Regions from separate parts of the Ensifer sp. MJa1 genome, predicted to be linked through region 3. Evidence: predicted binding sites of a transcription regulator. Region 3 holds the regulator's gene; each other region holds the start of a gene.
The links. The regulator HrcA, encoded in region 3, represses chaperone genes, less so after heat shock. The targets are predictions, from matches to a motif close to GTTAGCACTCNCNNNNNGNGAGTGCTAAC.
Positions count from the first base shown of each region.

Region 1: the regulator HrcA is predicted to act here: its motif matches at 1,346-1,374, upstream of groES (co-chaperone GroES).
Region 2: the regulator HrcA is predicted to act here: its motif matches at 1,137-1,165, upstream of groES (co-chaperone GroES).

Region 1 covers NZ_JAKUMO010000004.1:44,757-46,955, forward strand. The annotation lists gene MKZ91_RS07205 (bifunctional riboflavin kinase/FAD synthetase) at 1-331, opposite strand, end outside; gene MKZ91_RS07210 (TIGR01459 family HAD-type hydrolase) at 347-1,195, opposite strand; gene groES (co-chaperone GroES) at 1,433-1,729, shown strand; gene groL (chaperonin GroEL) at 1,792-2,199, shown strand, end outside.
Region 2 covers NZ_JAKUMO010000031.1:61,153-63,351, forward strand. The annotation lists gene groL (chaperonin GroEL) at 1-615, opposite strand, end outside; gene groES (co-chaperone GroES) at 672-986, opposite strand; gene MKZ91_RS28470 (usg protein) at 1,269-1,541, shown strand; gene MKZ91_RS28475 (Hsp20 family protein) at 1,690-2,166, shown strand.
Region 3 covers NZ_JAKUMO010000018.1:8,226-10,424, forward strand. The annotation lists gene rph (ribonuclease PH) at 1-447, opposite strand, end outside; gene hrcA (heat-inducible transcriptional repressor HrcA) at 609-1,688, shown strand; gene grpE (nucleotide exchange factor GrpE) at 1,865-2,199, shown strand, end outside.

The DNA.
Region 1 (2,199 bases), on a different contig from region 3:
GGATGAAATCGGATGCGGAGAGCTGCGAGAAGGTGCGATCGAAGGGGTATTCGATCACGGCGCCGAAACCCATGCCCTCAAGAATGCGCGCCTTCAGCGGCGCCGGGGTGAGGCGGAACACCGGCGTGTCCGGACGGAATACGGTTCGCGGATGCGGCTCGAACGTCAGAACCAGCGCCGGCACGCCGCGCGCGGCAGCCTCTTCGAGTGCCCGGTTCAGCACCGACTGATGACCACGATGCACGCCATCGAAATTTCCGATGGCGACGACGCCGCCGTGCAGATGCCTGGGCAGAGGATCGCGCGTCTCGTTGCGATGAAAAACCGTCATCTTCGTCGTCTTCCGTCAGGCGAGCCGCGGCATCCAGTATTTCGGCGAGGCGCCCTCCTTCTTGAGGAAGGCGGCGAGCTTCGCCTCGTCGGTCCGGCTTTCGTTCATGTATTCCTGCGCATGGATGCCGGCCGAGATGTAAAGCAGATCGAGTCCGGTATCCTGCGCGCCCTTTACGTCCGTTGGCATGCCGTCGCCGACCGCAATGACGCGCGTGAGATCGATCGCGCCACGCGCGGCCTTCGCTTCGCCGAGTGCTGCGCGATAGATGGCGATATAGGGTTTGCCGGCGATACGCGCCTCGCCACCCAGCTCCTCATAGAGCTTGGCGATGGCTCCGGCGCACGGGATCAGACGGTGGCCGCGTTCGACCACGAGGTCGGGGTTGGCACAGATAAACGGGATCTTGCGCTTGGCGAGCCCGGTCAGCGTGGCGCGGTAGTGCTCCGGCGTTTCGGTCTCGTCGTCATAGAAGCCGGCACAGACCACCGTCTGTGCATCCTCGGATGAAACGATCTGCGTTCCGAGGCCCTCAAGCAGCGGCAAGTCGCGTTCGGCGCCGATGAAATAGATCTTCTTGTCGGCGGCAGCGATCAACGCGCGGGTGACGTCGCCCGAGGTCACGATCCGGTCATAGGCTTCATCAGGAACGCCGAGACCACGGATCTGGACCTTCACCATCGGGTTCGGCCGCGGCGAATTGGTGATCAGCACAACGGTCAGGCCGGCGGCACGCGCCTCGGCCAGCGCTTCGCAGGCGGAGGCGAAGGCCTGCACGCCGTTGTGAAGAACACCCCAGACATCGCACAGCACGACGTCATAGCGAGCGGCGATTTCCCGAAAACTGTTGATCCTTGCGGCCATCCTGGCTTCCTGCAAACACGGTTTCCGGCTTGCATGGCAAGGAAGGCACAAGAATACAAGTCTCGCCTGCCGAAAAAGGGATGCCTTCCCGGGCAAAAAATCTCGCCGTCAATCCTTGACTCGTCCGGGACCGCGCCTTATCTCGGCGTCGCTAGCACTCGATAAACGAGAGTGCTAACACCCATCCATCGGGTCGATCAGCGATCCGTAGTGTCATTTGATCGAGGGATTAGACTAATGGCAAGCACCAACTTCCGCCCGCTGCACGACCGCGTCGTCGTTCGCCGCGTCGAGTCTGAAGAGAAGACCAAGGGCGGCATCATCATTCCGGACACCGCCAAGGAAAAGCCCCAAGAAGGCGAAATCGTGGCCGTTGGCTCGGGCGCCCGTGACGAAAGCGGCAAGGTTGTTGCTCTCGACGTCAAGGCAGGCGACCGCGTTCTGTTCGGCAAGTGGTCGGGCACCGAAGTCAAGATCAACGGCGAAGACCTTCTGATCATGAAGGAAGCCGACATCATGGGCATCATCGGCTGATTGGCCGTTACCCACCCCTTTTCATGACAACCAATGGGCAATGAGCCCGGGAGTTTTCTCTAATGGCTGCAAAAGAAATCAAGTTCGGCCGCACCGCGCGCGAAAAGATGCTGCGTGGCGTCGACATCCTCGCTGACGCCGTAAAGGTCACGCTCGGCCCGAAGGGTCGTAACGTCATCATCGACAAGTCCTTCGGCGCTCCGCGCATCACCAAGGACGGCGTATCGGTCGCCAAGGAAATCGAACTCGAAGACAAGTTCGAAAACATGGGCGCCCAGATGGTCCGCGAAGTTGCTTCGAAGACCAACGACATTGCCGGCGACGGCACCACGACTGCAACCGTTCTGGCCCAGGCGATCGTTCGCGAAGGCGCCAAGGCCGTTGCTGCCGGCATGAACCCGATGGACCTGAAGCGCGGTATCGACCTCGCCGTCAGCGAAGTCGTCAAGGATCTCCAGGCCAAGGCCAAG
Region 2 (2,199 bases), on a different contig from region 3:
CACGAAATACGGGCTGAGATAGCCGCGGTCGAACTGCATGCCTTCGACAACTTCGAGTTCGGTCTCTGCCGTTTTGGCTTCCTCAACGGTGATGACACCTTCATTCCCGACCTTCTGCATCGCCTCCGCCAGGTAGCGGCCGATTTCCTCGTCGCCGTTGGCCGAGATGGTGCCGACCTGCGCGATCTCCGAATTATTGGAAATCTTTCGGGCGTTGGTCTTCAGCTCCTTCACGATCGCATCAACGGCAAGATCGATACCCCGCTTCAGATCCATCGGATTCATGCCTGAAGCAACTGCTTTGGCACCCTCCTTGACGATTGCCTGCGCCAGCACGGTGGCCGTCGTCGTACCGTCACCGGCGAGATCGTTAGTTTTGGAGGCGACTTCGCGCAGCATCTGCGCGCCCATATTCTCGAACTTGTCTTCCAGTTCGATTTCCTTGGCGACAGTGACACCGTCCTTGGTGATGCGGGGGGCGCCAAAGGACTTGTCGATAACGACATTGCGCCCCTTTGGGCCGAGCGTCACCTTGACGGCATTGGCAAGGACATCGACCCCACGCAGCATCCGTTCCCGGGCGTCGGTGTGAAACTTGACTTCTTTCGCAGCCATTTCCTTAACTCCTCAATAGGCAGCTATTTGACTGGTGGATTTATGGTGTGGACGGCTCAGGCAGCCTGCTTGCGCTCGGCCGGGGCTTCAATGACACCGAGGACATCGCCTTCCTTCATGATCAGCAAATCTTCTCCGTTGATCTTGATCTCGGTACCGGACCATTTGCCGAACAGGATGCGGTCTCCCGCCTTGACGTCGAGGGCCTGGACTTGGCCCGCTTCGTTGCGAGTGCCGGTGCCGACAGCGACAACTTCGCCCTCCTGCGGTTTCTCTTTCGCCGTGTCGGGAATAATGATCCCACCCTTGGTCTTTTCTTCTGATTCAACCCGGCGGACGAGAATACGATCGTGCAGCGGTCGGAAAGACATGTTTTCCTCCAATGGACAAACAGGTGTGACGTTGTTCCCCATCACCGGACCGGATGACCAGTCCGGACGGGTACAAAACCTCATATGAGCGTCTTGCGCGAAATCATCTGGTTTTGCGATATTTCGAATTCAAGGGGTCGACCCAAAAAAATCAGCACTCGCATCGCGCGGCTGCTAACATGCTGTAAAGGAACAACAAAGCCATGCTTTACGTTGAGAATTCCGTTGATGACCGCGAACAATTGCGCCACCTTAGCGCTTGTTGAAAATCGGAGATGAAGCATGCGATACTCATCGGATTTCGAGCGTCAAATTAACGGCTACGGACTAACCACCGCGCATATCCTCTACCGCATTCCCGATTTCGAATCCGTCCTGCAGACTTATGTCTGGCAGGATTACGATCTTGCTCCCGACTTTCCTGAAATGCAGAAATTCCTCGATTTCTGGCAGGCCAATCTCGACGGTCCGCTGCATTCCGTTCGCTATACGCATCAACGCCTGATCCGGCCGAACGAATGGCGCCGTATTGAAGGTGAGTTCAAGCTGCACTGAGATTTGCAAAATTCTCCAAGACAGCACTTGAAGCCGGATTTCTCAGATACCAGATCATTGCCGCCAGCCGCTGACACCAGGGCCGGCAATGCTGGAAGCGCCGTCTTTCGGCGCTCCATACCCATGTTGCTTTCAGGAGGATATGGCTATGGCAACAACTCACGACTACACACCTCTCTTCCGATCGAGCGTTGGCTTCGACCGGCTCTTCAACCTTCTGGAAAACGCCCAGCGCGACCGTTCGGTTAGCGATTGGCCGCCGTATGACATTGTCAAGACAGGCGACGACAGCTACCGCATCTCGATTGCCGTTGCTGGCTTTGCGGAGGGCGACCTCGACATCACATTCCAGACCAATCTTCTCACCGTTACAGGCAAGAAGCAGGACGCTCCGTCCGAAGCCTATCTGCACCGAGGCATCGCCGGCCGCCCGTTCGAACATCGTTTCGAGCTTGCCGACCATGTCAGGGTGAGTGGCGCGGGATTGAGCAATGGTCTGCTGACCATCGATCTCGTCCGGGAGATTCCGGAGGCATTGAAACCGCGCAAGGTCAGCATTCAAAGCGGTGCCGCTCTTGGACGGCCGGACGCCGCGCCGCAGATCGAAGCCCAGAGTGCTGCATAAACGAAAACATCGGATGGGCGCCGTTTCGATGGC
Region 3 (2,199 bases):
CATGTTGCGGGCTTCCATCCACTTCAGGCAGTCGTAGAGCGCGACCCAGGCGCCGGTGATCGAGGCCGTGCGGGTGCCGCCATCCGCCTGGATGACGTCGCAGTCGATCGAGATCTGGCGCTCGCCGAGCGCCGGCAGATCGACGATGGCGCGCAGCGACCGGCCGATCAGCCGCTGGATTTCCTGGGTGCGGCCGCTCTGCTTGCCGTTGGCGGCCTCACGCTTCATCCGCTCGCCGGTGGCGCGCGGCAGCATGCCGTATTCGGCCGTCACCCAGCCCTTGCCGCCGTTGCGCAGCCAGGCCGGAACCTTTTCTTCCAGGCTCGCGGTGCACAGGACGTGCGTGTCGCCGAACCGCACCAGACAGGAGCCTTCCGCGTGCTTGGAAAAATTGCGCTCGAAGGAAACCTTGCGCATTTGATCGGTTTTTCTGCCGGATGGCCGCATCGTCAAACTCCTATCGTATCTCGACAGCCTTCTAGAGCATGGCAGACGCAAAGGGAACCAGTGGATAGCCGGGGACGCAGCCGTTTTTTCCCTTTTGCCATTGGGCGGCGGGATCACTATATTCCCGGCACGGCAGGATGTGCCTGCAAATGTGGAGTGACATGGTACTGCGCAATCCCGGAGCAAAGGAAATCGCCGCGGCGCTGGACGAGCGCTCGGGCGAGATTTTCCGCCGCATCGTGGAAACCTATCTGACGAGCGGCGAGCCGCTCGGCTCACGCAATCTGTCGCGGTTGTTGCCGATGTCGCTCTCTCCCGCCTCCGTGCGCAACGTGATGAGCGACCTTGAGGATCTTGGCCTCATCTACTCGCCGCATGTCAGCGCCGGCCGCCTGCCGACCCAGACCGGCCTGCGCTTCTTCGTCGATGCCTTCATGCAGGTCGGCAATCTGTCGGCCGAGGATCGTGCCTCGATCGACCGCCACGTGCGACGCGACGACCACACCCAGCCCGTGGATGCGCTGCTCACCGAAGCGAGCCAGATGCTCTCGGGCATGTCGCGCGGCGCAGGCCTCGTCATCACCGCCAAGGCCGATCCGATTCTCAAGCATGTCGAGTTCATTCGCCTGGCGCCGACGAAGGCGCTTGCCGTTCTCGTCGGTGAACATGACCAGGTTGAAAACCGCATCATCGAGCTGCCGGCCGGTGTCACCAGCTCGCAGTTGACGGAAGCCGCCAACTTCCTCAACGCCCATCTCGCCGGCCAGACGATCGCCGAGGTGCGCGTCCAGCTCGAGAGGGTGAAGCAGACGGTGCGCGGCGAGCTCGATGCTTTGTCGCAGGATCTTGTCGAACGCGGTCTTGCCATCTGGTCGGGCAACGAAGGTGACGAGAAACCGGCGCGACTGATCGTGCGCGGCCGCGCCAATCTGCTCGAAGGGCTTGAGGGCGCCGAGGACATCGACCGCTTGCGCATGCTCTTCGACGATCTCGAAAAGAAAGACAGCATGATCGAACTGCTCGATCTAGCCGAAAGCGGGCCGGGGGTGCGGATCTTTATCGGCTCGGAAAACAAGCTGTTCTCGCTGTCCGGTTCTTCGCTGATCGTTGCGCCCTATCGCGATGGCGAGGACCGCATCGTTGGCGCCGTCGGCGTGATCGGACCAACTAGGCTCAACTACTCGCGTATCGTGCCGATGGTCGACTACACCGCGCAGCTGATGTCGCGGCTTTCCCGATAAAGTCGCGCTTTTGGCCACGCGGGTCGCCGCGTGCGCGATTGAACCCTTGATTTTTCGGCCCCAAACCTCGATATCGGCTGCAAATCCAGTCACTGGGCATTTTGCTGAGACGCAAGCATAGGCTTGCGGAGCGTGGAAATGTTAAAGACGACACAGACGACACTGCGGAGAACGTCATGACCGACGATACGAACAAGCACGGACCCGAGGCCACCGACGAGGCTATCTATACCGCACCGGACGTTGCCGACGCTGCTGAAGCCGCGCCGGCCACCGAGCCCGATCCGCTGGAGCTCGCGAGAGCCGAGAGCGCCGAGTTGCGCGACAAGTACCTTCGGCTTGCCGCCGAGATGGACAATCTGCGTCGCCGCACCGAGCGCGACGTCAAGGACGCCAAGTCCTACTCCGTCGCAGGCTTTGCCCGCGATATGCTGGCCGTATCGGACAACCTGCGCCGCGCGCTCGATGCCATTCCGGCTGAAGCCAAGGAAGCCGGCGAGGCTGGCCTCAA